Regions from separate parts of the Shewanella sp. SW24 genome, predicted to be linked through region 3. Evidence: predicted binding sites of a transcription regulator. Region 3 holds the regulator's gene; each other region holds the start of a gene.
The links. Region 3 encodes sigma-54, which starts transcription at its own class of promoters, with help from an activator protein. Its sites were predicted from a motif close to GTTGGCACGNNNNTNGNNT; they were not measured.
Positions count from the first base shown of each region.

Region 1: L5M17_RS02435 (DUF3192 domain-containing protein) is a predicted target of sigma-54. The motif match lies at 4,930-4,948, and genes of this name have one in related genera.
Region 2: L5M17_RS04800 (P-II family nitrogen regulator) is a predicted target of sigma-54. The motif match lies at 7,793-7,811, and genes of this name have one in related genera.

Region 1 covers NZ_JAKKSH010000002.1:114,049-124,269, forward strand. The annotation lists gene L5M17_RS02410 (DUF3549 family protein) at 1-1,005, shown strand, start outside; gene L5M17_RS02415 (DUF3301 domain-containing protein) at 1,002-1,388, shown strand; gene L5M17_RS02420 (DUF962 domain-containing protein) at 3,134-3,439, opposite strand; gene L5M17_RS02425 (GNAT family N-acetyltransferase) at 3,432-4,070, opposite strand; gene L5M17_RS02430 (DUF2789 domain-containing protein) at 4,220-4,453, shown strand; gene L5M17_RS02435 (DUF3192 domain-containing protein) at 4,465-4,872, opposite strand; gene L5M17_RS02440 (hypothetical protein) at 5,037-5,420, shown strand; gene L5M17_RS02445 (Zn-ribbon-containing protein) at 5,420-6,193, shown strand; gene syd (SecY-interacting protein) at 6,289-6,939, opposite strand; gene queF (NADPH-dependent 7-cyano-7-deazaguanine reductase QueF) at 6,999-7,856, shown strand; gene L5M17_RS02460 (LysR family transcriptional regulator) at 7,939-8,880, opposite strand; gene L5M17_RS02465 (alkyl/aryl-sulfatase) at 9,004-10,221, shown strand, end outside.
Region 2 covers NZ_JAKKSH010000003.1:159,325-169,545, forward strand. The annotation lists gene L5M17_RS04765 (succinylglutamate desuccinylase/aspartoacylase family protein) at 1-1,003, shown strand, start outside; gene L5M17_RS04770 (zinc transporter ZntB) at 1,103-2,068, opposite strand; gene L5M17_RS04775 (YacL family protein) at 2,265-2,639, shown strand; gene L5M17_RS04780 (response regulator) at 2,731-3,360, opposite strand; gene narQ (nitrate/nitrite two-component system sensor histidine kinase NarQ) at 3,353-5,188, opposite strand; gene nrfA (ammonia-forming nitrite reductase cytochrome c552 subunit) at 5,414-6,817, shown strand; gene L5M17_RS04795 (hydrolase) at 6,972-7,514, opposite strand; gene L5M17_RS04800 (P-II family nitrogen regulator) at 7,859-8,197, shown strand; gene L5M17_RS04805 (ammonium transporter) at 8,208-9,458, shown strand; gene L5M17_RS04810 (hypothetical protein) at 9,637-9,975, shown strand; gene L5M17_RS04815 (tetratricopeptide repeat protein) at 10,103-10,221, shown strand, end outside.
Region 3 covers NZ_JAKKSH010000008.1:57,980-68,200, forward strand. The annotation lists gene mgtE (magnesium transporter) at 1-182, opposite strand, end outside; gene L5M17_RS08545 (HPr family phosphocarrier protein) at 433-708, opposite strand; gene rapZ (RNase adapter RapZ) at 695-1,549, opposite strand; gene ptsN (PTS IIA-like nitrogen regulatory protein PtsN) at 1,546-1,989, opposite strand; gene hpf (ribosome hibernation promoting factor) at 1,992-2,279, opposite strand; gene L5M17_RS08565 (RNA polymerase factor sigma-54) at 2,308-3,786, opposite strand; gene lptB (LPS export ABC transporter ATP-binding protein) at 3,894-4,625, opposite strand; gene lptA (lipopolysaccharide transport periplasmic protein LptA) at 4,622-5,176, opposite strand; gene lptC (LPS export ABC transporter periplasmic protein LptC) at 5,163-5,723, opposite strand; gene kdsC (3-deoxy-manno-octulosonate-8-phosphatase KdsC) at 5,720-6,271, opposite strand; gene L5M17_RS08590 (KpsF/GutQ family sugar-phosphate isomerase) at 6,271-7,248, opposite strand; gene mlaF (phospholipid ABC transporter ATP-binding protein MlaF) at 7,892-8,710, shown strand; gene mlaE (lipid asymmetry maintenance ABC transporter permease subunit MlaE) at 8,707-9,492, shown strand; gene mlaD (outer membrane lipid asymmetry maintenance protein MlaD) at 9,549-10,022, shown strand; gene L5M17_RS08610 (phospholipid-binding protein MlaC) at 10,034-10,221, shown strand, end outside.

The DNA of each region.
Region 1 (10,221 bases), on a different contig from region 3:
ATTACTACTTTAAGCCAGTTTTTAACCACAGCCAAAACCCAGTTCCAAGTGTATGATCTTGGCCGTAGGGTGCAACATATTGATATGCTCGCATTTCACCAAATCGAATCTCTGTCAGCCCCTTATCCTTATCCCATTCAAGGGCATGCACAATTTGCTATTGTCTTTTGGGATGCGAGCCAGCAACACTTTATTTGGTTTCTAAAACTGGCGTTAGATGAGCAAGGATTACTGTCGCCTGCACCGCGCTCACAATTTATCGAAATGATATTAGCGGCATTAGGGCAAGATCCCACTCAGTCACTCAGTGATGAGCTGCAAGAACGACTCGCGAATAATCCGTTTAATTTCAAGCCAAGCCAGGAAAAACTTGCCGTATTTAACGCACTCGTTCGTAAACAACTTGGCCAGCGCGCTTCATCACAATACGAGTTTGCCGTGCAATATCTGTCAGGCCAAATTGCCCCATCACAATGGCAACATATTGGAATGCAAGGCATAGCCGATGTGTGTGTACGCACAAAAGAATTTGATCATGAGCAGCACTTGGTATTGAGTTTTGATACAGCCGCCATCGAAGTGCAAATCGCCCTATGCCAATGCCTTGAACACTTGCTGATTAGCGACACACTCGCCGATAAGATTCTCGCGAAACTTCAAGATGCAGCCCCAGAGCACCAAGCCTATTTCCTACGAGCTTTGGCTTCTAGCGCCAAACACAGCCAACAAGCGTTTGAGCATCTACACGGCCAAGCCTCTTTAGATACCAATGCCCTAATCAGTATTGCCGGACGTAACTGGTCGGTATTAAAACAAGATTCAAGTCGCAGTCTTTACTTAGAAGCCCTAGCACTGCAGCCCCAAGCCTTTTTTAATCAGGTCTTTGCTGATATTGTGGCTATTCCTAGTTTGCGCAATCAACTACTAGGCGAATTAAGAAATCCCAATCGAAGTGTTCAACTATCACAAGCCATAGGTGGTTTGTTTAAGGCAGCTAGCAAATGATGTCAGATTTACTGTTAATTATTGGCCTCGTCGTGATTGCCGCATTTTTTTGGCAGTTACGCCAAATGGCAGAGTTGAGCCGTATTTTTGCCGAAAAAGAATGTTGGCGACAAAAAGTGCAACTATTAGCCATAGCAATGGAAACCGCCCGCCCTAGCATTGGCGGCACCACGGGGATTTGTTGGAAAGCGAAATATTTATTTGAATTCAGCACCGACGGCATTAACCAGTACAGTGGCCATATTTGGATGCAAGGCAAGAAAATTCAAAAAATCGAATGGCCTATCTTCCCGGAGCCCGAATGGCAAGAGGCGCCGACAGCGCAGGGGAAATTTGGCGGTTGTGGTACGCAAAGCGGCTGTAGCTCAGGCAAGTGTCATTAAGTATTATCGACTATGATGCCCAAATAAGCTGTTCGCCAGAATTGAGAATAATCAGTTATTCTCTGGTGCTGCAAAATAACTCACTGTAAAAGTTATAAAAGAAAGGGCGCGGCCCTAAAGCCACGCCCTCCTATTCTCTGTTAAGCTATCCCGCTATTTTTGTGCTCCCTGCACCATCCATGCGTCAATCTGCGTCCTGCTTCATCCCTGCTCAATCCTTGAGGTCCTTGTACTCATGTACTTCCCTATCTCTTGGTCATCCAGTCCCAAGCTTGCTCTTTCCTGAGCGGTTCCATCATCATCCATGAAACGGGTATTGCATCCATTCAATTGCACTCCCTGTGCCATTGCCATCCTATGCAATGAGTCTATCAATCCTTGATAGTCTCCCTTCCTTGGTATTGGCTCTCTTTCATCCTGAAAGGCCTATATCCCTATCTTTCCTTAAGTCACATTCCTTAGTCACTGTTCGATCATCCTGATCGCCAACATCCTGTTGCCCGCAATTCCTTCTACAAGATGAATTCTACGCCAACCAACGAAAGTACTCATTGTGGATTATTTAAAATGTTAACAAAAATGGTGAGCCCAATTGATAACAAACAGGTTAACCTACTGATATAAATTAAAATAATAACTAACCCAGAGACATAACCACCCTTTGGACTTACAAATTACTTACATACTTGTGAGAGATCTCTTACACGGAGGATGGCAATTCGAATCAAAAGCAAGCAAAGCGCTAGATGTTCTCCCCTGAAGGACTTATGCATAAACCGCTATCGCTCAAAATTCGACAAGCATTCGGCGCATGACCAAAACACAGTCAACACAGAGTAAATCATTGGGCAATAAGAGAAGTAAGACTGGTAAACATGTTTTACGGCAAGATGTCTTTAAGCAGCGTGAAGATAAAGTCTGTGTGAATAGCGTTATAGCGTGAATAGCGTTATAGCTTGGCAAAGCCAGATTAATGCGGAAAATGAACCAAAGAAAAGGGCGCAACTAAAGTGCGCCCCATTTATCCTTTGTAAGCCGTCCTGCTCGATTTGTGCTCCCTGCACCATCCATGCGTCTACTTGCGTCCTGCGTCGTCCCTGTAATTCCTTTTCGTCCCTGTGTATCAAACTTACGTGAGATAACACTCAGTCCCTTGACCTGTAAATCCTTTTTACAGAGCCTGTCACTTCCTATGACGTATTCCTATTGCATCCTGCAAAATTTATTTTCCATAGATTAGTACAAGCTGTTCACCCTTATACTTTATCCTTATCTCGACACATCCTGTTTCGAGTTCATGCTTAATCCTTAAGCGTGTCCTGTATTCTTCCTGAAATTCATCATCCTGACGATACAACTCACTGTCCCTAATCATCCTTGAAAAGCAATCCTGCTTTTCCTTAGCCTATCCTAGGCGAATGACAGTTTTCCTACCGTCAGCGATTTCAACCTTGAAATCTTAATTCGTTGCTTCTTGCGTCCCTTAGGCCTGTTTCGCTTTCCTTGCTATCCATTTACTTTGGCCATGAGTGAATTCTACGTTAACCCTAACGTTTTTGTTCGGCTCAAAGAACGGACTACAAAATTAATTACGGACCAACCAAAGAAAAATAAATACAACCCAATGATTCTATTTGAAATTAAATATTGTAGGACAAAAAACAATCAAAAAGAAAACATTATGTCCTACAACGTTTGTAAGCGATCTCTCACACGGGCATGGGCATCTCACTCGAGCAGTTTTTTTAACGTTTAAAAAAGCGGCGAATCATCTGAGCAAACATCACCCAATCTGCCATCAAACTGTAAAAAGGATACTGAAATGTCGCGGGTCGATTCTTCTCAAATACGAAGTGTCCCACCCATGCAAAACCATAACCAACAATAGGAATAAACCAACATAGCCACCAGGCTTGTGAAACCAAGGCAATGCCAATCAGCAGCAGAACTAAACAACTGCCAACAAAGTGTAATTTCCGACAAGTCGGGTGCTGGTGTTGGGATAAATAGAAAGGATAAAAATTGGCGAAACGTTTATAAGAGTTAGTCATCTTGTTGAACCGAATAGAATAAAAGCTGGCCATGGACACTGCCAATACTCAGCTCGCCTATGGATACAAAGTCATGCTGAGTAAACAGTTGCAAGTGGTTTTCCTGAGCGATAAACACACCAATGCCATCCAAATCAGGCTGCTCATCACACCAACTCACCACAGCTTGCACTAACTTATGTCCAAGTCTTTTATGCTGTTCATTTGGTGCAAGAGCAATAAACTGCAAAATACCGCAGTGCTTACTGGGTAAAAGTTCAATAATACTGGACTCTTTGTTCATTAGCGCTTGAGTCGATTGCCAACCTGTACCTAACAACATCTTTAAGCGCCAGTGCCAATAACGTCCTTCACCTAAAGGCACTTCTTGAGTAACTACACAGGCTAACCCAAAGAGTCTTTCATGGTCGAATAAACCAATGAGGGCTTGTTTTTGTTGCCATAACGTATTGAGTTCTTCCCTGATTGCGGCGCGCAATTTTTGCTCATAAGCGGCTTTGTCTGAGGTAAAGAGTGAATCGACAAAAAAAGGATCATCATGGTAAGCGTTATAGAGAATAGAAGCGGCAATGCGTAAGTCTTCCGCGGTCAAATAGACTGCGCGGCAGTCCTCCAGAATTTCATTGTCCATCGTTAGCATTCCTTGACTTAGCTCACACTTTTTATGCGTAACTGTTAATCTACCAAGGAAACTAAAAAGTGCAAATTTTAATCATAGATTGCATTTTTCAATCAGGCGCTTACTCTAAACGAAGGCACTATACTGAAAAGGAAATAATGATGGATACAACTCCAGTAGACTTAAGCCACTTGTTTGAGCAACTCGGTTTAGACAGTAGCGACGAGGCCATAGCGCAGTTTATTGCAACCCATGATATCGACCATCACATCCATTTAAGCCAAGCGCCCTTTTGGACCCCTGCCCAAAAGAGCTTTATCATTGAAGGTTTAGAAGCCGATGCCCTCTGGACTGAGCCCATTGAGCAATTAGACACTCAGCTACGTAAACGATAAGACTCGTTGGTTCAGATTTTACCGTAAGCCGTTTCACCCCAACCCACTAAGGCATTGTTGCTCAGCACGATAGGCGTGCATTCATCCTTAGTGGTTTTTCCATCGCCATTATTACGCTGGGTACGATAAAACAACACTAAGACTTCTTTATTGGCTTCACCTTGTTGAGCACTTTGTTGAATATAGGCTTCACTAAAATCAGCGGTGCCCATTAAGATCATCACTTGGTCTTTAGGCATACCTAAACTCAGTTTGGTTAAGTTAGTGCGATTTTTATCCTGCACTTTCTCCCAAGATTCGCTGCTATCCCAACCCGATTCTCCATCACCGACATTGACCACGCAGCCGCTAAGACCTAAGCTTGCGAGCCCTAAAAAAGTGATGGCGATAAGTTTGTTATTCAATTTATGGTTCATCATGTGACATCCTGTGTAATTATTATTGAAGCTTAAAAAATGGTATTTCGGCTGGACAATAAGCAAAATAAATGCCACAAGACAACACACTGTTTTTAAATGAAAAAATTAATTATTATTTTAAAATTGGTTTAAACAATTCAACAAATTAAGGAATTTTGCTAATTATGAGTCCCCTTGACCAAGTATTAGCGGCCGCACGTTCGCTCGAAGCCTGCGGTAAAGTACCGAGCCTTGCCTTAATTAAAACCCGTTTAGGTAGTAGCCTACCTTTACCTATATTGATCCAAGGCTTACAGCAATTTAAATCTATGCCTAAGGCGGATCGCGAGCGTTTAGCTGAGTTGCAAACTATCAGCCCTACAACTGACACTCCCGCAACTAACGATACCTTAACCCTTGCAGTGCTCGCCGAGCGCCTGCAGATGCAACAGGCGTATTTTGAACGTCATGCTGAGCAGCAAAAAACAGAAATAATGCAATTAAAAAACGAACTGCTTGAACTTAAACAACGCATCAACTTATTAGAAATCCAAGGAAAAACAGCTTAATGTTTGTCACTGAACTGCGCTTCGAATGCTTCGCCGACACCACGATATCTGCCGCCGAGAAGGCAATTAATCAGCTCCTTGAAGCCTATCGAGCTAATGGTCAAATCTTAGGACGAGAATTTGCGGTCGCCTTTAATGACGGTGAGTTTAGAGTGCGTTTATTGATGCCAGAGAAAAGCAGTTTAGCGCACAAATATTACAGCCCTTGGGTCAAAAAAGCCTTAGTAGAATTAACCGACGCTAAACTACTCGCGCCGCGGGAAAAGTTTATTGGTCAGGATATCAATTCTGAAGTAAGTAATACCGAAACACCCAGCTGGCAACTGCTATACACCAGTTTTGTGCATATGTGCTCGCCCCTACGCAGCGGCGACAATTTATTGCCCATTCCACTGTACCGTATACCCGCAACCTTTAATGGCGATCATAAACGTATTATCCGTTGGCAGAGCGAATGGCAAGCCTGTGATGAGTTACAAATGGCGGCGGCCACCAAAGCAGAATTTGCCGCACTTGAGGAATTATCGAGTCCGGACAGTGATTTATTTCGTAGAGGTTGGGATTTGCGCGGTCGTATCGAATATCTCACTCAGATCCCGACCTATTACTACTTATATCGCGTTGGCGGCCAAGATTTGGCTTCAGAAAAAACGCGACCTTGCCCACGTTGTGGCAGTCATGATTGGAAACTCGATGAACCTTTATTGGATATGTTTCATTTTCGCTGCGAGCCTTGCCGCATAGTGTCGAATCTGTCTTGGGATCATCAATAACATCTGTTTATCCCCTTGCAAAACTCAACCTAAAATAAGCCACGCTTAGGTTGAGTTAATACTTAGGTTGATAATAAAAATGTCGCTCACAGAAGTTAACGTTTACCGAAAAGGTTTTGCCACATACGTTTAAAACTGGCGAAAATACCAGGATGTTCTAATGCGGGCATAGGTAATTCTTCATGTTTAACGGGTGGTGCTATCCGTGGCGATAATGCTTCAATAAACGCAGTCAAACTCGAGGACAATTGCTCAGATTGCACTTCACCAGGGATTTCAATCCATACGCTACCATCACTGTTATTGATGGTGAGCATTTTATCTCCCTCATCTAACAGACCGATAAACCAAGTCGGTGACTGCTTCAGTTTTTTCTTCATCATCAGATGACCAATCAAGTTTTGTTGCAGGCAGTTAAAATCGTCATCATTCCAGACTTGCAGTAACTCCCCCGTGCCCCACTTAGAGTCAAATAATACTGGGGCGGAGAAATAATGACCGTAAAAATCATTGATCTCTGGCCATAAAGTTAACTCCAGTGCATGCTCTACATTGGCGAAACTGCCTTCAACTTTGCGTTTCACTGGCTGCCAAGAAACAGCCTGTTCAAGATCGGGTTGAAATTCGCCTTGAATACACACAGAAGGCTCACCCTGTGGGTAATAACGCGGTAGTTCACCTAAACTCGTTAAGTAAGCTTGATGATAGTTTTGCAAAAATTTATCGAGTGCGGGCAGACAAGACACTTAAGCACAATCCAATTTCAGGTATAATGTGCGCCTATTTTGACATGGAAACAGTATTGATGACACAGAATCACGATCCCTATAGTGATGCGCAAGCGCTTGTTGGCCTGACTTTAGGTAAAGCCACAGACTACCAAGCCGAGTATGATGCGTCGCTGCTGCAAGGGGTTCCACGCTCACTAAACCGTAATGCTATTGCACTCACTGGGACGTTACCGTTTCATGGTGCCGATATCTGGACGGGTTATGAGCTGTCTTGGTTAAATGCCAAAGGTAAGCCTATGGTGGCCATAGCTGAATTTCATTTAAGCTATGAAAGCCTGAATCTGATTGAGTCGAAATCGTTCAAACTGTATCTCAATAGCTTTAATCAAACCAAGTTCGATAGCATAGATTCACTGCAAAAGACCTTAGTCGCAGACTTAAGCCAATGTGCTCAAGGTGATATTAGCGTTAAAATCATCGAACCAAAAAGCTTTGGTATTCAGCGTATTATTGAGTTACCAGGCACTTGTATTGACGATCTCGATATTGAAGTCAGCGATTATAGTTTTAATCCTGATTACTTAGTTAACAGTACAGACGATAAGCAAACGGTCGCGGAAACACTTAATTCAAACCTGCTGAAATCCAACTGTTTGATCACTTCGCAACCCGATTGGGGCAGCGTGATGATCCGTTATCAAGGCCCTAAAATCGATCGCGAGAAACTGCTGCGCTATTTGATTTCTTTCCGCCAACATAACGAATTCCACGAGCAATGTGTCGAGCGAATTTTCGTCGATTTAAAACGTTTCTGTCATTGCACTAAATTGACAGTTTACGCCCGCTACACGCGTCGCGGTGGTTTAGATATCAACCCTTATCGCAGTGACTTCGAGCAACCTGGTGAAAGCCACAGACTCGCAAGACAGTAATGACCTTCTTAGGCGATTAGATTAACAATCTGAGATAGAAAATAAAATTTAAAAACTGCAACAAAGCTCTGAATCGCTAGCCCTAGCTGCTCGCTAGATTCAGAGCTTTTTTATTCACAGTGTTTGCACTCGCATTAAGCAATAAACGCCGTAGCCATTGGTGGCTCAGGTTTTGGGTATATTTACTGCTCCACACCATATACAAATCAATTGGCCTTGTTTTCAGGGGCATAGGTAAAATCTGTAAACCGAACATCTCAGCGTACTGACTGGCGTACCGCAAAGGCGCTATGCCTATCGCCTCACTTTTGCCGACAGTTGCAAACATACTCAATAAAGATGATTGCTCACTGTACATTTTGCGCCTTGGTAACACACCTTCGGTAAACAAATCCCCTGCAGTAAGATTAAAGCGCCGCATATTTAAAAAGACGTGTTTCTCCTCAAAATACTGCCCATGGGTGATAGCACCTTGAATACGAGGATGCTGCAAACTGACGATACAAACGAGGGTTTCGGTGAAGAGTAATTTGCTCGAGAGCAAACTTTGCTGCGCGGGCTTAATGTCTATCGCAACGGCGACCCGCTCAAGCAAAATATCGCGATATAGCTCATCCTCCTGCGGCGGCGACTCGCGGAAAATGACTTCAATATCCGCATTCTGTAACAAAGCCTGCACGCCTGATTGCAGCGCTTCGATAACCGACTCATTAGCATATACATAAAAGCGCCGCTGGCTCGAGTTGGGATCAAAATGCTCAAACCCCAGTAATACGGTTTCAATATCCGCCATGGGCTGCTCAAATTTACGGTACATCTCCCGTGCCACCGATGTAGGCTCAATTCCCCGTCCAACTCGATTAAACAGCGACTCCCCGACCCAAGCCCTGAACCGGCTTATCGCATTGCTCACGGAAGACTGAGTTAAATCTAACTCCTGTGCCGCTTGAGTGAATGAACGAGTACGGTAAACCACCATAAACACGCGTAATAAATTTAAATCTAATGGCTTTCGTGTCGGCATAAAAGAGTGCACTCATTCACTATATGAATATTACAACCCAAGCTAACTCGAGTTATCTAAATACACAAGCTGGCTATACTCAAACCATCAACGACACTATCCCACTTTTTGGTAGGTAAAATAATGCAAAAATCTTTGATGACAATGAGTATTATCGCCAGCTTCTCTTTAAGCGCCGTGGCTGCTGAACACGAGCATGAACATATCAGCCTGCACTATCAGGGAAAGCCTGCCACCGAGCAAACCATTGCGGTAAACAAAGCCTCAGCAGCAAGCCTTAATTTTGCCGATAAAAAAGCCTTTGAAGAGTTTTCTAAAAATCTTATTGCTGAACTAGATGAGCCAACAGCAGCCATTTTACGTGCCGATTTCAGCTTTATTGGCGACAAAACCCCAGACACAGTAAACCCTTCACTTTATCGCCAAGCCCAGTTGAATATGGTGTCTAACGGCTTATACAAGGTCACAGATGGCATTTATCAAGTGCGTGGCACAGACTTATCGAACTTAACCCTTATCCGCGGTAAAACGGGCTGGATCCTTTATGACGTACTGCTGACCAAAGAGTCTGCAAAGCAATCCCTTGAGTTTGCGCTTAAACACTTGCCCGAGGGCAATGACTTACCCGTAGTCGCAATGATTTATTCCCACAGTCATGGAGATCATTTTGGCGGTTCCCGCGCCATCAAAGACATGTTCCCAAACGTCAAAGTCTATGGTTCCAATAACATCACCAAAGAAATTGTCGACGAAAACGTCCTCGCTGGTAATGCCATGAGCCGCCGCGCCGCCTATCAATACGGCGCCACATTAGAGCGAAACGATCAAGGCATTGTCGATGCCGCACTTGCTAAGGGATTATCCAAAGGCGAAGTGACCTACGTTAAACCCGATGTCACCTTAAATGCCAAAGACAAGTGGGAAACACTCACCATTGATGGTATCGACATGGTGTTTATGGATGCCTCAGGCACAGAAGCCGCCTCGGAAATGGCCACCTATATTCCCTCAATGAAAGCATTGTGGACCGCAGAGCTCACCTACCACGGCATGCACAACATTTATACATTACGCGGGGCAAAAGTCCGAGATGCGATAAAATGGTCTAAGGATATCAACGAATTACTGACTCATTTTGGTAATGATGCACAGGTTATATTCACTGCCCACTCAGCCCCCGTATTTGGCAATACTGATATAAACCAATACTTAAGAATGCAAAGGGATAACTATGGCCTAGTGCATAATCAAACCCTGCGTTTAGCCAATAATGGCGTGGGTATTCAAGATATTGGCGATGCTATTCAAACCACTATCCCTAAGGCTGTGCGCGATACTTGG
Region 2 (10,221 bases), on a different contig from region 3:
TCAGGCCAATGTTCACGGTGCTGAAGTACAAGGTAATGCGGTGATTTATCAGTTGATGAAGCAGCTTGAACACTGTGACATCCGCGGCGAAATCACCTTAGTGCCATTGGCGAATCCACTCGGGATCAACCAAAAAAGTGGTGAGTTTACCCTTGGCCGATTTGATCCTATTACGGGGGCGAATTGGAATCGTGAGTATTTGAATCATGCTATTGATTTGCCGACTTGGTATGGCGAACATGCCAAGCTGAGTGATAGCGAGCTGATACAAGCCTATCGCAGTACTTTGGTTGAAGCCTGTCAGCAAAAATTGCGTCATGAATGGGGCATTACTACTGGCCATAGGCTCGCGGTTAATCTGCAGATTATGGCCCATGGCGCGGATATAGTGCTCGATCTGCATACGGGTCCTAAATCCTGTAAACATTTGTATTGTCCCGAATATGACTTAGCTGCTGCGCAGTTTTTGTCGATCCCTTATACGCTCATTATCCCCAATGCCTTTGGTGGCGCCATGGATGAGGCTGCGTTTTGTCCATGGTGGCAATTGAGTGATTTTGCAAAATCACAAGGGCGCGATTTAGGAGTTGCAGTGTCAGCGTTAACGTTGGAATTGGCGAGCCAAGAGCGCGTCTGTCTTGAGGATGCACTGGTTGATGCACAAGGGATTTTGGCATATTTAAGCCACCGAGGCGTGATCGCTGAAACCGTTGCGCCCGCTAAAATGCCGCGCTTTGGTTGTTATCTAAAAGACTATAAAAAATATCACGCGCCAAGTTCTGGTTTAGTGGAATACCTTGCACCTGTGGGCGAGCCATTAGCTGCGGGGCAGCCCTTAGTAAATTTACTGCGAATGGATTTATACGGTACGGCGGATGAGCTAAAAACGGTTAGTTTGCCGCAGGACTGCGTGCCGATTTTGCACTTTGCTTCGGCATCAGTGCACCAAGGAACAGAGCTTTATAAAGTCATGACTCATGCGTTTGAGTTGCCAACGACATAATCGCCCGCTTAGAGCATAAGCATTAGCCCATAACAATTAGTTTATGGGACTGAGAGAAAACAAAGCCAATCGATTAGGATTGGCGTTGTTTTAAGGTGGCTATAACCACTTGAATCGATAAAACAGCGCCATTTGCAGGGCGACGAGTGAGATTAATATTCCGCAGAAGGTGGCGAAGGCCCAAGTGTTGTCCGCGCCCGGTATCCCGCCAATATTGACCCCAAGTAAGCCTGTTAAAAAGCCTAGCGGTAAGAAGATTGCTGACACTAAGGATAAGAAGTATAAGCGTTTGTTGAGTTGCTCCGATTGCTGACTGAGTAATTCTTCTTGAGTCACATTGGCTCTATCGCGCAGGGCATCGAGATCTTCAATGGTGCGGATAAGTTTATCGTTTGTTTCCCTTAGCTTGAGTCGCTCGGTATCTTTAAATAGGCTGAATTGCTCGGAAATCATTTTCGAGAATGCTTCGCGCTGTGGGGCTAAATAGCGGCGGATGGCCACAGTTTGACGGCGCAGTTCGGCGATATCGGTACGTAAATCTTTAACATTGCCTGAGACGACGAGTTCTTCTAAATCAGAGAGCTGTTCTTCCAATTTATCAATAAACTCGACTTTACGATTGGTCAGTCGCTCGCAGATTGCGACGATAAAGTCCCCTGTAGTTGTAGGCCCATTTCCCTCAAGGATCAGCTCGGCGACATCTTTGACCGACTGTAACTCGCGATCGCAGGTGGAAATGATACGCTGTTTATCGGCATAGATACGCACTGCCACCATGTCTTCTGGAGCAGAATTGGGGTTGAGGTTAACGCCGCGTAATGCGAGTAATATGCCTTCACCTGTAATCACAGCGCGGGGACGAGTGTCTTGGGCGAGTAGGGCATCACTTTCGACCTTAGGCAGACCGCTATTGAGTATCCAGTGGCGTGCCTTTTTATTGCGATAGCGAAGGTGTAACCAGAGTAGGCCATCCTGAGGATCCCATTTTTCGATCTGTTCTAGGCTCAAGGTGGAACCCGCTTGGGCGCCGCTGAGCACTAAACTGTAGATAAACCCTTCGTGCATATCGCATTCCATTTAACTTTCAAAATCATCCAAACAAACTAACTGATTTTGTCATGAAAATGAAGTCAGTACTTATGCTTAACGACATGAGGTAAACGTTAATTGACATAAATTTGATGTGCTGAGGGATGCAAGCAACTTAGCCAAGGATAGGTTAAAATTAGCATTAGTAGGCTTAGATCAAAGAGACAATAAAATGGAATACGAATTTCGGCGTAACAGTTTAACTGGCACTTTTTTGGCTAGCTTTAGCATGGATCATGAAGTGCTTGGGCAATGGTTTACGGAAGAATTAGGGACTGAGTTAGCTAAAATTCAGCAAGTGTTGGGTGTGATAAAAGAAATTCAAGCCGATAAACGAGGTTCATGGCGTCTTGTTGGTAATGATTTTACCTTAGAGTTAGAGCGTGAACAGGCCCGAGTCTTTGCCAATACTTTAGGCTTTGAGCAAGAATATGAATTGGAAGAGGCTATGTCACTTTATGATGCTGAGTCAGAAGCTTATTGTGGCCTTGAGGATTTTGAGCAGGCGTTACTGAGTTGGCAGACATTTATCGAGAAAGGTCTGTAATCATTTATTTAATCTCTATTTGATAAAAACATAAAGGCAATCATGGGATTGCCTTTATTGTTTGCGCGATACCAAGCTCATTTTCGTATCTTTAATTATTCAGGTAGCGCACCGCCATTTCGGTTCTTGATTTCGCATTGGCTTTACGCAGTAGGTTTTTTACGTGCACTTTAACTGTGCCTTCACTAATGTGTAAATGCTCTGAAATCATGCGATTACTTAAGCCTTCCGCCAGTTGCTGTAGAATTTGCAACTCCCTTGGGGTCAGGCTTGAAATCCATTCTTGTTCATCGGTCGCATCTTTAAGTTCGTAAAGGTATTCCTCGACTTCATCGCTGATCACCCTGTGGCCAAGCATGGCATTCTTGAGTTTTTCGAGCAGCAAATCTGGCTCAGTATCTTTAAGCAAATAGCCGTCGGCTCCAGCGCGAAGTAAACGGATAACATCCTGTTTTGCATCGGAAACGGTGAGAATTACTATGCGTGAGGTAACTCCTTCTTGGCGCATGGCGTTGAGGGTATCTAAGCCTGTCATGCCTTTCATATTCAGATCGAGCAATATGATGTCGGGTTCATCGGTGACCACTGCGGTTAATGCGTCTAAACCACTACCGGCTTCGCCAAATAGGCTGAAGTCAGGATCTGAAGCGATGAGCTGGCAGATGCCTTTGCGCAAGAGGGGATGGTCATCGACCACCAGTACGGAATAAGGTTTACCCATTTGAAGGCTCCTGTTGAGATGGGAAAATAAGCGTCACTCTAGTGCCACTTGCCCCCTTGCTGTGCTGCATAAGGTTTAATGGGCTGTTAGATTTGAGTGCGTCGTCTTGTGCATTGCATCCTTGCTCAGTCGTGGTTGCCATAGCAGGTTTAAATCTCTTTAAATCATTGTCGCTGAACACGACTTTACCTGAAAGCTTACTGGCTCGTTCATGCATTATACCTATGCCAAAATGTTGATCTCGTTCTTTTAAATGTCCAATACCTATGCCGTTATCACAAACATCAATATTGACCATACCCTCGTCATCCTTATAGCAATGGATGTTAATGAGGCTGGCCTCAGCGTGTTTGATGGCGTTTAACGTCGCTTCTCGCGTGATCTGCAGTATGTGGATGTGTTGCTTTGCCTCTAGCCATTGTGGCGCAAGTTTATAGTCTAAGGTTATCTTTATATTCGTCTTTGTCCTGAGTTGCTCAAGCATAGCCTCTAAAGCACTTTTTAGATCGGGCTCTTTAATTGTGAGCCTAAAGGTGGATAGTAACTCCCTGAGCTGCACGTAGGCAGTGCTTACACCTTCGTTGATTTCGGTTAACTGCGCCTCAATGATTGGACTGCGGCAACTGCAATCTAAGTTTTTGCGTAATAAGCTAATTTGGATTTTTAGGAAAGATAGCACTTGACCCAAAGAGTCGTGCAGCTCCCGGGCAATCACGCCACGTTCCTCCATTAGCGCCAGTTGCTGTCTTTGCTCTGTGGCATTGTGGATCACGATTGAGCGGGTCAACATAATAGCGAAATTGTTAAACAAGGCGATATTGGGTGTTTGAGCGGCAATTAACTCTAAATAGCCTAAATTAGCCTGCTCAAATTGCAGTGGAAAACGGGTGCTCTCTTGAGTCATATCTGGCCAGCCGCCATCGGCCTCAATCACTTCAAGCTCTTGCTCGGGATACTGGATAATGAGTCTTAGGTAGTCGAGTGATTCATAGCCTTTTAACTGATTCAGCGCCGCCTTGAGCGCCTTATAATCGAGTTTATTTGCGTTTAATGTCAGTAGGTTATCATATAAGAATGCCAGCTCGTTGTTGGCCCTTGTCAGCGCTAAGGTTTTTTCTGCTACCTGCGATTCTAGGTTGCCATAAAGCGTCGCGAGTTCCTTAGCCGTTTTTTGTAGGGCATGGGTCAGCGCTGTAAGTTCAATGTATTCGGTCTCGGGCATTTCTATTTCAAAATTACCCTTAGAAATCGTGTTGGCCGATTCCATCAGTTTTTGCAGTGGGATCACTACTTTCTTCTTTGTAAAACGCACGGCCACAAAAGCGATAATGAGCATGACGCCTAAGCCTAATATTTGGCTGGCGGCAAGGAGCCTGAGTTTAAAGGCGGCGTAGTGCTCCATCTCAAGCACCAGTAAATCTATGGTATCAACAAAGTCCTTCAGTGAGGCGACATAATCGCGGGAGTTTTCTTGTTCTATGTAGTGTTTCATCACCAGCCATTTATCGATGACAAGCTGATATTGAGCGGCAATTTCTGGCGGACTAAACCAACTTTCCGAGGGCTTTAACGTGTCGGAATAGAGCGTATTTTCGAATTCGGTGATTTTATCCTGCGCAGCATCACTGCCTGAGTTGGCGTAAAACATTAACCGATAGCTTTGCATCCTCAGCGACCCTGAGGCATTAATCGCCTTGGCGTCGCCTAAGCTGTAGGACAAATTGATGATAGCAAAAGTCGATAAACTACTAGAGAGCAGAATAAGTACTAACATTAATCCTAAGATTTTTGAGGTTAGACTACCTCGTTTCATTAATCCGCTGTTCATTTTGATGGCCGCTGTTATGGCACTTTGCAGTGGTTTTTACATTAGAAAATAATGTAATACATTAACAAAAGTATAGAAATGTGAACAACAACACCTTTACATTTTGATCTAGCGCAAACTTCAACCTAGATACCCCCTAAGAGGTATATTTTTAGCAGGGTTAAATCACTAAGTTTGACCATGGAGATGTCGTGATTTACAACAATAATGCAACACGGAGATGAGATGATGAAGAAGATGACAGGTAAGTCCTTTGCACTGAGTGCACTGGTTGCCGCCAGCTTCATGGCAGCGGGCGCAATGGCGAGTGATAAAACAGAGCCTCGCAACGAAGTTTATAAAGATAAATTTAAGAATCAATATAATAGCTGGCATGATACCGCAAAGAGTGAAGAACTTGTCGATGCGATTGGGCAGGATCCTAATATGGTGATCTTGTGGGCTGGCTATGCATTCGCAAAAGATTACAACGCTCCTCGCGGCCATATGTATGCCGTGACCGACGTGCGTAATACCCTACGTACTGGTGCGCCGAAAAATGCGGAAGATGGTCCATTGCCTATGGCATGTTGGAGCTGTAAGAGCCCTGATGTACCTCGCTTAATTGAAGAGCAAGGTGAAGATGGCTACTTCAAAGGTAAATGGGCTAAGGGTGGCCCTGAAGTCACTAACACCATTGGCTGTGGTGATTGTCATGAAAAAGGCTCACCAAAACTGCGGATCTCTCGTCCTTATGTAGACCGTGCAATGGATGCTATCGGTACGCCATTTGATAAAGCTTCGAAGAAAGACAAGCAATCTATGGTGTGCGGTCAGTGCCACGTTGAATACTATTTTGAGAAAAAAGAAGACAAAAAAGGTTTCGTCAAATTCCCTTGGGATATGGGCATAACTGTTGACCAGATGGAAGTTTACTACGACGGTATCGAGTTCTCCGATTGGACTCATGCGCTGTCTAAAACACCTATGTTAAAAGCGCAACATCCAGAGTATGAAACTTGGAAACTGGGTATTCATGGTAAAAATAATGTCAGTTGTGTTGACTGCCATATGCCAAAAGTGACAAGCCCTGAAGGTAAGAAATTTACCGATCATAAAGTGGGTAATCCATTTGACCGTTTCGAAGAAACCTGTGCAACTTGCCATAGCCAAACGAAAGAATTCTTAGTTGGCGTCACTAATGAACGTAAAGCTAAAGTTAAAGAAATGAAACTGAAAGCGGAAGAGCAATTAGTGAAAGCGCACTTCGAAGCTGCTAAAGCGTGGGAATTGGGTGCAACTGAAGCTGAAATGAAGCCTATCTTGACCGATATCCGTCATGCTCAATGGCGCTGGGATTTAGCGATTGCTTCCCATGGTGTTGCTGCTCATGCTCCTGAAGAAGCCCTACGTGTTTTAGGTACTTCAGTGAATAAAGCTGCTGATGCTCGTGTGAAGTTAGCGCAATTACTCGGTAAAAAAGGCATCACAGATCCTGTTGCGATTCCTGATATCTCTACTAAAGCTAAAGCACAAGCAGCCTTAGGTATGGACATGAAAAAGATGAATGCTGAGAAAGAAGCATTTAAGAAAGACATGTTACCTAAGTGGGATGAAGAAGCGAAAAAACGCGAAGCCACTTATAAGTAGGTTTTAATCAATCGTGGTTGAGTTTTCGATATGAGCTAACCCCTCATGCAAACAAAAGCCCTCGCTGACTCAGCGGGGGCTTTTTTATGGAAAAAATATCGAGTAATGTCAGGCGTTGATCATGCTGGCCGAGTGAATACCACGGGCTAAATCGCTATTTGATCAGTTTTAATAACGCCCTAAATCGCTCGCCTTGGGCTTGATGTTGTAATTCAAATAATAGCGATTCCACGTTAGTTAATAGGGCGCCCCTGGCCGTCATCATTTGGATCCCAAGTTGTTTATTCTCAGCACTGCGTGACGATACGCAATCGGCGACTAAATGCACCGAATATTGCTGTTCGATAAGGTCACAACAGGTTTGGTAAACACACACATGGGTTTCAATACCCGCGACTATGACGTGTTTGCGATTCGTCTTAGTTAATGCCTTTGCAAACGCGTCACAGTGCCAGCCGCTAAAATGCTGCTTAGCAATGGGTGAGCTGGTTTTCGCAAGTAAGGTTTGCAGCTCAGTGCTAGTTGCTCCGAGTTTATCGGGTAGTTGTTCTAACCACAGTATTGGAATTTCAAATAATTGTGCGCCTTGGATTAAGGTCTGTAGTTGTTGATGCAGCTTGTCACTGTTATCCATGATTTGTGCAAGTTTTCCTTGCACATCGACGATAACGAGAACACATTCTTCTGGTTTTAACATCGGGCCTTCCTTCTGCGCTTGATGATTGTCTTAGTGATGATCTTCGCTTTTGTCTAAGAGCTTGTGTTGTGATGCTCAGATTTCATCTCGATTTACGCTTCCCCCAGTAGACCCTAATTTAACCTTGTTACCAATAGGCCTAAGGTCGAATAGCTGTCGCACTTAAACTGCTCACTAAAAGAGTGCATCGCACCAGTTAGTGCTCGATTATGGTGCATTTTTAACCTTAAAAAATAGTGTTAAACAATTTAAACCAATAATAATCAATAGATTAAATTGTTGGCCTAATGATTGAATTACCTTTGATACAAGTTAATAACAATCGCGTTTTTTTGGAGGTCAGGATGAAACTAGTCAGCGCTATCATCAAGCCGTTTAAGTTGGATGATGTCCGTGAAGCTATCGCCGGAATTGGTATTGAGGGCATGACGGTGACCGAAGTGAAAGGTTTTGGCCGTCAGAAAGGGCATACAGAGTTGTATCGCGGCGCCGAGTATCAGGTGGATTTTTTGCCAAAAGTAAAACTAGAAATTGCCACTAAGGCTGAAAATCTCGACATGTTGATTGAGGCCATTACCACTGCGGCTCATACGGGGAAAATTGGTGACGGTAAGATCTTCGTCGTTGATTTAGAACATGCTATCCGTATCCGTACGGGTGAACTTGATACTGAAGCGCTATAAGGGGCTGACAATGGAAGAATTAACGAAATTAGGCGGCACAGTCACTGAACTACGCTTTGCACTCGATACCTTTTACTTTTTGATTTCTGGCGCTTTAGTCATGTGGATGGCGGCGGGATTCGCTATGTTAGAAGCGGGTTTAGTTCGCTCTAAAAATACCACTGAAATTTTAACTAAGAACGTTGTGCTGTACGCGATTGCCTGTGTGATGTATCTGTTGGTTGGCTATAACATCATGTATGTGGATAACACTGAAGGTGGCTGGTTACCGTCAATTGGCACCTTAATTGGTTCGCAATCAGCAGATGCGAGCCATGCATTAGAATCTGACTTCTTCTTCCAAGTTGTATTTGTGGCAACGGCGATGTCAATTGTCTCTGGTGCTGTGGCGGAACGGATGAAGTTGTGGGCTTTCTTGTTCTTTTCTGTGGTGATGACAGCGGTTATCTATCCAGTAGAAGGTTATTGGACTTGGGGCCAAGGTTTTATCGCTAAACTGGGCTTTGTAGACTTTGCTGGTAGCGGTATTGTGCATATGACGGGGGCGACCGCGGCGATTGCTGGCGTGATATTGCTCGGTGCGCGTAAGGGTAAATACGGGCCTAATGGCCAAGTGAATCCTATTCCAGGCTCTAACTTGCCAATGGCAACCTTAGGTATGTTTATTCTGTGGATGGGCTGGTTTGGCTTTAACGGCGGATCGCAATTAATGGTGTCGGATGCGGCGAATGCAAGCTCAGTGGCGAAAGTGTTTGTGAATACCAATACCGCAGCGGCTTTTGGTGCCATCTCAGCTCTTATCGTGTGTAAGATGATTTGGGGTAAAGCGGATTTGACCATGATCCTTAACGGTATTTTGGCTGGATTAGTGGCGATTACGGCAGATCCTCTCTCGCCTTCATTGTTAATGGCGGGTGTGATTGGTTTAGTGGCGGGCGGTGTGGTGGTGTTCTCGATTGTGGGCTTAGATCGCATTAAGATTGACGATCCCGTCGGTGCGATTTCAGTACACGGTGTGGCTGGTTTCCTCGGCTTAATGTGTGTGCCATTATCCAATGCCAATGCAACTATTACCGGACAGTTGACGGGGGCAGCGATCATTTTCACTTGGGTATTCTGCTCATCATTTGCTGTCTGGTATGTGATTAAGATAACCATGGGGATCCGTGTTACTGAGGAAGAAGAATACAACGGTATGGATGCTTCTGACTGCGGTATTGATGCCTATCCTGAGTTTGTTACGGTCAAAAATGCGGGCTGATTAAACTTGCACATTAATGCGTGATTCACCTTGATGCTTAGCTTGGATCGAGGGATAGTGAAGCAGAGCCTAGGCTCTGCTTTTTTATGGGTAATCACTGTGATTGAAGTTTTAGCACAGGGTCATAAGCTTAATTACTGAGCAATTCTGTTTTCTTGCATAAATTAAGGAGTGTTCTATGAGCTTGAATATAAAAACAATAGGTCAATTTTCGCGACTAAGTCTTATCGTCATTTCTGGCTGGATATCGGTTTCTGCCTTTGCAGGAGAAGTGATCGTTAATCGCTCAAGTGAGCCTGTCGATGCCTTTGCCGTGCGTGATCAAGTGCTCAAGGATTTTGAATGGCAGGAGTCACTTCGTCGCCAGCAGCAAATCCAAATTCTGCAGGCTTTACCCTCAGGTTGCGTTACGGTCATGAAACCCTATCGACATTTTACCTGTGGAGAGCATAACTATCGGCCGTATGATTATCAGCAGCGTGAGTTATACATAGAAGTTGACCGACCTTCGCAATAGTTAATTCGTTAAATTATTTGCAATTATTTTCAATCGATCGCGATTATTATTTTTTGTAACCATTTTATGTCGTCTTTTTCGCCATTTGTAATAAGCTCAAATAGGAGCTAATGGTGTGGGAGGACGTATGTCGAAACTATTCCGAGCCGTATACTTGAGTACGATCTTGAGCGTTGTATTCAGTCAATTGTTTGCTTGTAGCTCGACGACCATTGAGCCTAATCCGTCGGATCTTGAGTCGTTACT
Region 3 (10,221 bases):
ATGAGCTGCCACAGTACTTGTCTGGCACTTGGCGGTGATGATTCTAAGATCAGCGCGATATCTGAGGCGGCCATTTTTTGCAGCATATTGCGCACGTGTACGAACATGCCGCTGCTAAGCGCTTGGTTTAACTGGTCAAGACTATGTCCGGTGTGATCGTTTTCTGCATTATCTACGGGCATTTGTCCTCCATTGTGCGGCAAATTGGTTTGAGATCTTAGTGTTGGGCTAGGATTTTACGGTGACTAAGCGTCAGTCGATGACACAGATTAAGACGGCTAAGGTAAGGCCAGCGCCAGCGCAATGACCGCTAGTGTAATCGCCTGTGGCTTGTATCGTCGAGCGACAAATGTTTTGCCATGTGTGAATGGCAAGTTTTTTAAACTAGACATGAAGTGAAACTAACGATGAAGTGCTTAGTGTGAAGTGAAACTAACAGGCTTCGTCAAACTTAGCGTCGATTAAGGCACAAATGGCATCGAGAGCCGGCTCTGCATCTGGGCCTTCGGCGATAAGCTTGATGGTCTTACCCATGCCAGTTTCAAGCATCAGTAAGCCAAGCACACTGGCGGCCGATGCTTGTTTATCGCCTTGGATTAAGGTGATGGTCGCATCAAACTCGGAAGCCAGTACCACCAACTTAGTGGCGGCACGGGCATGTAAACCGAGCTTATTACAGATGGTTATCTGACGTTCAAGCTTTGGCATTGTTGAGCTCTCGATGACGGGCATACACTTTATGTTTACCGTTACTAAAGCGTTTGGCCAATTGCTCTGCGACGTAAACCGATCTGTGCTGTCCACCTGTGCAGCCAATGGCCACAGTTAAATAACTGCGATTGTTACGCTCGAGGTGCGGCAGCCAAGTCTCCAGTAAATTTTCGATTTGCCAGATGAACTTATTGACCAGTGGTTGGCGATTTAAGAATTCAGCCACGGGTTCATCTAAGCCAGTCAATGGCCGCAGCGCCAACTCCCAGTGGGGATTGGGCAGAAAGCGTACATCGAACATAAAGTCTGCTTCGGTGGGCATTCCGTGCTTAAAGCCAAAGGACTCGAAGTTGATCACGAGTTCTTTATCGACACTACCAAGGAGAATTTGTCTGACTTGGTCGCTTAAATCATAGATATTCAGATTCGACGTATCTATGTAGTGATCGACCAGTTTTGACATAGGCTCGAGCAGTTTCCCCTCCAGCTTTATCGCTTCTTGCAAAGACACTCGGCTCTTCGACAAAGGATGCAAACGGCGGGTTTCGCTGTAACGCTTGAGCAGAATTTTATCGCTGGAGTTAAGGAAGAAGCTCGTTAACTCAGTATCTGGAGGTAGGCTAGCGAGTTGTTTTACTAAGACCTTATCCTGCTCAGGCATGTTACGCACGTCGACACTGATGGCGACGAGATCGTTACTGCCTTTGAGTTGCTCAAGCAAACTGCCAATCAATGGCAAGGGAAGGTTATCGACACAATAATAGCCGAGATCTTCGAGTACCCTAAGGGCGACAGATTTGCCTGAGCCTGAGCGGCCCGACACTATGACCAGTTTCATCCAGTGATTACCTGATAGAGTTCCGTTTCATCATGCGTCTTGCGTAATTGCTTTAATATTTGCTTGTCGCTCAGCTTTTCGGCCATGCAAGACAAGGTACTTAAGTGCTGCTGACATTGGTCTGCAGGCACCAGTAGTGCAAATAAAATATCAACAGGTTGCTTATCGATAGCATCAAATGCTATCGGCTCTTCACACTTAATTAGTATGGCAATGGGCTGATCTATATCGGCTAGTCGACCATGTGGAATGGCGATGCCGTTACCTATACCTGTGCTCCCCATCTTTTCGCGCGCCACTAGGCTTTCGAATATCTCTTGAGATGAGAGGGTCGGGTACTGGGCAGCGACTAAGTCGCTGATGAGTTCCAGTACCTTTTTCTTGCTGCCCGGAGTGGCGCAGGTAGTGCACTCCGGCCGCAGTATGGTACAAAGTTCCATTATTAGTGTTTTGTTAACTTCTCTTTGTGTTTAATAACCTGACGGTCAAGCTTGTCAATCAGGGCGTCTATAGCGGCATACATGTCAGCATGCTCTGAAGTAGCAAAAACTTCACCACCTATGAGGTTTATTCTCGCTTCAGCAATCTGTTGCATTTTCTCAACATTGAGCACAACGTGCACATTATTGATCTGTTCGAAATGGCGTTCAAGTTTTGAAAACTTTTCTTCTACATATGCACGTAACGATTCGGTAATTTCGATATGGTGCCCACTTAGGTTTATTTGCATAGAAACGTCCTCCGATATCCACTGTAGGTTATAAACTTTTACGCTGATTAGAAGGTGGAATAAGCATAGCCTCTCGGTACTTCGCAATGGTTCTGCGGGCTACGTTGATCCCTTGTTCTGCCAGAAGTTGTGCCATCTTACTATCGCTTAATGGTTTTTTCTGGTTTTCCGCTGCCACCAGTTTCTTTATAAAGGCTCTGATTGCTGTGGATGAGCACTCACCACCATCGTCAGTACCGACGTGGCTAGAGAAGAAGTATTTTAGTTCAAAAAGTCCCTTAGGGGTATGCATGTATTTTTGAGTTGTGACCCGTGAGATGGTGGACTCATGCATTTCTACCGCTTCAGCAATATCGTTAAGCACCATAGGCTTCATGGCTTCTTCACCATACTCAAAGAAACCTTGCTGATATTGCACTATGCAATTAGCAACTTTAAGCAAAGTGTCGTTACGGCTTTCTAGACTCTTAATAAACCATTTAGCCTCTTGCAGATGGCCGCGAATAAATTGGCTATCGGCTTGGTTTTTTGTGCTGCGTGCCATAGAAGCATAATGTTGATTTACATTGATTTTGGGCATGCAGTCAGGATTAAGCTCAACGACCCAGCGGCCATTTTTCTTCGACACAGACACATCTGGGATAACGTATTCGTCATTATTGGGTGTGATCAACAAACCTGGGCGAGGATTGAGAGTTTGGATAAGTGCTATACCATCCCTTAATTCATCCTCTTTTAATTTAGTCTTACGCATCAATAACCTAAAGTCTCGGGCGGCGATCAGATCTAAATGATCTTTGATCAGCATACGGGCGTTTTCTAGGTTGGGAGTATCAGCGGCGAAATGCGACAGTTGGATCAACAGGCATTCACTTAAATCGCGGGCGGCAACGCCTATGGGATCAAAATGCTGAATACGCTTGAGTACGGCTTCGACTTCGTCAAGCTCAACTTCAGGATTGCCCATGGCTTCGAGAATTTCTTCAGTGCTTTGGGTGAGATAGCCCTGATCGTCGATGGCATCAATAATGGCGGTGGCAATGGCTAAATCGGTTTCAGAAAACGGCGTGAGGTTTTTTTGCCATTCTAAGTGTTCGTACAAACCTTCACTGGTCTCGCCTTGGAAGGGCATATCGTCTTCACGACTGCCGCCGGGGCCTGAGTTTGGGGAGGCGGTAAACACTTCATCCCATGTGGTGTCCATGGGGAGCTCATCGGGCATGGATTCTTTGGTTAGCGACTCTGCCGTGTCTATGGTGGAGCTGTCTTTTTCTGGTGGCAGAGTGCTAGATTCACTGAAATCCGTATCGGATAGCGTTTGGTTTACAGGGTTTTTAGTGGCGTCGAATTGATCCTCTTCCAGCTCGAGAAGGGGATTAGAATCTAATGCTTGCTGGATCTCTTGCTGCAGTTCCAGTGACGACAGTTGCAACAGACGTATAGCCTGTTGTAGTTGTGGCGTCATGGTTAACTGTTGACCCAGTTTGAGCTGGAGTGACGCTTTCATGTTACCGCTGATCCCTACGTTATTATTGTTAGATGAGGTCGCTTATTATTATCTTGAGTGAAGCCCAATGGCGGTATAAATTGCCTCCATTGGCTTCGCTCGATTAACTATAGCCTGAATTGTTCACCTAAGTACACAGCCCTAACTTGCTGATTGTCTAAGATCTCTGCTGGAGTTCCTTCGGCAATCAGGTTTCCGTGACTCACAATATAAGCATGTTCACATACATCTAATGTCTCGCGGACATTATGGTCTGTGATCAGTACGCCAAGGCCGCGACTTTTGAGTTGTTCGATAATCTTCTTGATGTCGATAACCGAAATAGGATCGACGCCGGCAAACGGTTCATCGAGCAAAATGAACTTAGGATTAGCGGCTAAAGCCCGCGCAATTTCGACGCGACGACGTTCGCCACCCGACAATGACATGCCTTGGCTGTCACGGATGTGGGTGATATGAAACTCTTCGAGCAGATGTTCTAGTTCTTCTTCTCGTTCTTCGTTTTTAAGTTCTTTACGAGTTTGCAGTACGGCCATGATGTTGTCATGAACAGTTAGCTTACGAAAGATACTGGCTTCCTGCGGTAAGTAACCTATGCCTTTGCGGGCACGCAGATGCATAGGATCTGCGGTTAAATCATCATCGTCGATAAAGATATGCCCCTTATCGCTCTTCACTAGCCCGACAACCATGTAAAAGGTCGTGGTTTTACCGGCACCGTTTGGACCGAGTAGGCCAACGACTTGACCGGTTTTTACCGTCAGACTGACGTCTTTAACCACTTGGCGACTCTTGTAACTTTTTGCCAGATTTTGTGCTCTTAAGGTGATTTGGGTCATTTAGAGTCCTGCTTTTTTACAGGTTTATCCGCCGGAGCGTCTGATTTAGCATCATCTTGATAGTTTTCAGGCTGAATAATAGTGATCACGCGATCGTCACCACTGCCAGTACTCTCGGCCATCAATTTCTGTTGAATCATGTTATAGCGGATTAAATTGCCTGTAACTTGGCTACCTGCTTGATCTAATGACGCCATACCTTTCAGTGTTAAGGTGCGGCTTGCCATATCGTAACGAATTTCTTTCGCGCTTGCCGATGCTGGGCGACCATCGTCTAATATTTGGCTATACGTAGCAGGGTTGCCTGTGGCGACCAAAGTTTTGCTATTTTCACCTTCAGCGGAAAATGCACGCAGTTCATTTGCTTGGATTTTTATTGAGCCTTGGGTAACTTCAACTGGACCAAAGAAGATGATCTGGTTGTTTTTGATATCCGCAGTTTGGCTCACAGCTTTAATTTTGACTTCTTGCTTTAAGTCGCCCACTTTCGCGAAAGCACTCATGCTCATAATTAGCATTAGGCTGGCAAGTAATACGTTATTTTGCTTCATATGTTCCTACTACCTGACTGGTCAATTGCACTTCTTGCGCGTTGAGGTCGGCATAAAGGCCTTGGCCTTGAATATTAAAATCTTTCCCTGTGACGTAAATGGTACGGTCAGAGGTCATTATCATAGTGTTGAGATCGAGTTCCAGATAACTGGTGGACAAGGTCTGAATCGGTTCTTCTGGGCTAATGGCATCGATAATAACATTATTTTCTAATACAACCTTGCCAGTTTCCTTGTTTAGCTTGCCCTGATCAGCCCTGAGCTGCCATTGTGCTTTACCTTGGTCTGGATAAACAAGATAAACAGGTTGAGTAAAGAAAGTTTGATTCGTTGAATCATAATGTTCCATGTGTTTCGCCGTCACACGGCTATTCACTAGTCCTTGCTCATTGAACTCAACACTGCGCAGATCTTCAACGATGAAATCTGGGGTATTTTGATCTTTTACTCTGTTATCGGAATCACCGCTGTGTTTGTTCTGGACCTGCCAGTAAAGCGCTAGTGCGGTTCCAAAAAAAGCGATAATCGCGAGTGTCACACGACTCATATACTCATTCCATGGGCCGAAGTGAATTTATTTTGACTTAGGAGTAACAGATCTGTGAGTTCACGCAGTGCACCGTGGCCACCATTGAGCATAGTCACAAAATGGGCGTGTTGGCGTACATAGGGGTGGCCGTCAGCAACACTGACCGCTAAACCGACGACATTCATCACGGGGAGATCGACAATATCATCACCGATATAAGCCACTTCTTCTGGGGTGACACCATAAAGTGCGAGCAATGCTTCATAGGGCTCGAACTTATTGTCTACGCCTTGGTAAATATGGGTAACACCAAGGGCTGTCATACGGTTTTCAACGATTTTGGATTGACGTCCTGTGATCACGGCGAGGTTGAAACCGCTGGTGAGTAGTGATCGCACGCCATAGCCGTCGCGGGTATGGAAAGCTTTGAGCTCTTCGCCGCTATTACTCAAGTAAATACGGCCGTCGGAAAACACCCCATCGACGTCACAGATTAACAGTTTAATCTTTTGCGCGCGTTGCCACACATCATCACTGATTGGGCCGTAAAATCCTTGCTGTGGCATTAAATGACTCCTGCTTTTACCATATCGAGCATGTTAAGAGCGCCGATAGGATGGCGATCTTTATCGATAACAATTAATCCGTTGATATTTTTTGAGTCCATCACTTGCAGTGCTTGGGCGGCCAATACATTATCCGTGATCGTGACGCAGTTACGGGTCATCACATCGGCAATGGGCGTCGTGCGTAAATTCACTTCGGCATCAATAACGCGGCGTAAATCACCGTCGGTGAAGATACCAACCAGCTTGCGCTGATCATCGATAATCGCCGTCATGCCTAAGCCTTTCTTGGAGATTTCGTACAGAGCTTCTGTGATGCAAATATCGTGGTTAACGAGCGGTAAGTCATCACCGCTGTGCATGACATCGCAGACTTTTAACAATAACTTGCGTCCTAAAGCACCGCCAGGATGGGACATTGCAAAATCATCACGGGTAAAGCCTTTCGCTTGTAGTAGCGCAATGGCGATGGCATCGCCCATCACTAAGGTCGCGGTAGTGCTCGACGTTGGGGCAAGTCCAAGTGGGCAAGCCTCTTCTGGGACTTCGATACATAAATGCACTTTAGATAATCGCGCCATATTCGATTCGGGTTTACCCGTTACCGCAATAACAGGCACGCCCATACGTTGGATGACCGGCATTAAGGTGAGGATTTCACTCGACTCACCAGAATTTGAAATCGCTAAAATCACATCGTTATCGGCCAATACACCCAGATCGCCGTGGCTGGCTTCACCCGGATGCACAAAAAATGCGGGCGTTCCTGTGCTGGCGAGGGTGGCAGAAATCTTATTGCCGATATGGCCCGATTTGCCCATTCCCATGACAATCACTTTGCCTGTGCAGTTGAGGATCAACTCGCAAGCTTCTGCAAATTCAGCCGAATCAACATATTGATAAAGATTGTCTAGGGCTGACTTTTCAATGTCGATAACTTTACAACCCCATTGGCGCAGTTGTGATTTGTCTACCATGTCTATCTCTCTTTTTGCATTGTCTTTGTCGCCCCATTGATGGGATTGGAATAGCACAATTTGGTACGCGATAAAGATGATATGTAATAGGCTTTCTGCCAAGTATTAGTTTGTTTTCAGACAATTTAGCTTATGTATTGCTGTGGTTAATTACCGAAAACAGCAAAACAATTGCGGCAGGCTAGAGCGATTGATCCGACTCGTCAAGTTCAGCTGCGTTAGCTATTCATGCACAATAACGTGTTTAGCGGCAGAAGGTCTTGAGCAATATCATCGTCTTTGTCGTTTATTTCAATGGATTTATCCCATATCGCAGCGGGTATTACCCTATGGGATGCCTCTATTGCGCAATTGCGTATCGACTCTCCCCGATAAAAGTGGGCGAAGAGTGAGCTAAGTGCGAACGAATTAGCCAATACTGCCAATTCTGCAACTAGGTTGAAAACATTAAGTAACATTTTACCTGTGCAGAGTGAAAACTTAGGGCGCATTTTCGCTGTAAATGAGGCAAATTGAAAGTATCGCAGGGCGATAGTGTCGATTCGGTTGTAGGTTAAAGCGCAATTACGTACAATTTGCGGCTCTTCGATTGGTCAGTCTAGGAAGACTAGGATCACCTCATTTGCAAATGTCGGAATCAAGCATGACTCAAGAACAAACGCCGTTGGTTGAGATCCGTAATTTGGGGTTTAGCCGCGGTCAGCGTGTGATATATGAAGATATTAGCCTGTCCATTCCAAGGGGCAAGGTGACGGCGATCATGGGGCCGAGCGGCATAGGCAAAACGACCCTGTTGAAATTGATTGGCGGCCAATTAACGCCTGACCATGGACAAGTTTTATTCGACGGTCACGATATCCATGGCGTGAGTCGCAATGAATTATTTAGTCTGCGTAAGCGGATGAGCATGCTGTTTCAAAGTGGCGCGCTGTTTACCGACATTAATGTGTTCGATAACGTGGCGTTTGCACTGCGTGAACATTCTGGACTGCCTGAAGACATTATTCGCACTATCGTGCTGATGAAGCTTGAAGCCGTAGGTTTACGTGGTGCAGCTCAGATGATGCCAAGCGAGTTATCCGGTGGTATGCAACGCCGCGCCGCATTGGCTAGAGCCATAGCGCTTGAACCTGAAATGGTGATGTACGATGAGCCTTTTGCAGGGCAAGACCCAATATCGATGGGCGTGTTAGTAAAGCTTATTCGTGAGTTATCCGATGCGCTGAATCTGACTTCAATTGTAGTGTCCCACGATGTGGATGAAGTGCTTGGCATTGCCGATTATGTATATGTGGTGGCTGACAAAAAAGTCATCGCCCACGGTACCCCTGAAGAATTAAAGTACGCTGATAATCCGCAGCTGAAACAGTTTATTCAAGGTGCTCCGGACGGCCCTGTGCCGTTCCATTATCCGGCAAATGATTACCAGCAAGAATTAATGGCAAAAGGAGTTGGCAAGTGAAGTTAATCGACAGTATTGCCGACTTAGGCCGCAGCGCGATTGAGCTAGTGCTCGGCTTTGGCCGTGCAGGCCTTATGCTGTGGGGCGCGATTTTTCGCTGGCCACGCGTGCGTAAAGGTTTTCCATTATTAGTGCGCCAGATTTATGTGGTCGGTGTGCAATCTATGGTGATTATTTTAGTCTCAGGACTCTTTATCGGCATGGTGCTCGCACTGCAAGGCTACAACATCTTAGTTGGTTTTGGCACTGAAGAAAGCTTAGGTCCTATGGTGGCGCTCAGTTTACTGCGTGAGTTGGGGCCAGTTGTTACCGCGTTATTGTTTGCGGGACGGGCGGGTTCAGCATTAACCGCTGAAATTGGTTTAATGAAAAGTACTGAGCAGCTTTCCAGTTTAGAAATGATGGCTATTGACCCATTAAGGCAGATTATTGCACCGCGCTTTTGGGCTGGAGTGATCAGTATGCCATTGCTGGCGTTGATGTTTACCGCTGTAGGTATTTATGGCGGGCACCTTGTTGGCGTGGAATGGAAAGGGATCGACAGTGGTGCGTTTTGGTCGATTCTGCAGGCGTCTGTCGAATGGCGTCAGGACATAGTTAACTGCTTGATCAAAAGTGGTGTGTTTGCCGTAGTGGTCACTTGGATTGCGTTATATCGCGGTTATCAAGTGATCCCAAATCCGGAAGGCATCAGCCGTGCAACGACCCAGACTGTCGTTCAGTCGAGCCTCGCTGTATTGGCATTGGATTTTTTACTGACAGCCCTGATGTTTGGCCGCTAACGGAACACTGCGGATTTCGACACAGGTTAGATGGATTAACAGAGTGGTAGCTGAACATGTTGACACGAAAAATTGAATTATTAGTGGGTGTGTTTCTTTTAACAGGATTGGCCGCTTTTTTGGTCTTAGTCTTTAACGTCGCCAATATTGAAGTGAAAAGCAGCGATAGCACTTATACCATACAAGCCAATTTTACCAACATTGGTGGTTTGAAGGTGCGTTCGCCAGTCAAGGTTGGCGGTGTTGTCGTTGGCCGAGTGAGCAGCATAGATTTAGACCCAGTTAAGTTAGTGGCTGTGGTCACATTAGTGATGGACAAGCGTTACGATAAATTCCCTGAAACCAGTAGTTTAGCCATTTTGACTTCGGGTTTGTTGGGCGAACAATTCTTAGGGTTAACACCGGGTTTTGTCGACGATGATGTCAGTATGCTGAAAGACGGCGATAAGATTGACGACACTCGCTCGGCATTAGTGTTGGAGGAGCTGATTGGTCAGTTCTTATATAGTATGGGTTCGAAGGATAAATAGGGGTTACCGCTATGTTTAAAAACTTATCTCGTTTTTTATTGCCGTTAGTGATGGTTTTAGGGGCAACGAGCGCAGTCGCCGCTGATGTGGTTGTCGATACGACAGATCCGTATGCCATGGTGAAAGCCGTTGCCAATAAAACCTTCGATCGTTTTCACAAAGATAAAGCATTAATCGACGCAAATTCAGACCATTTAAA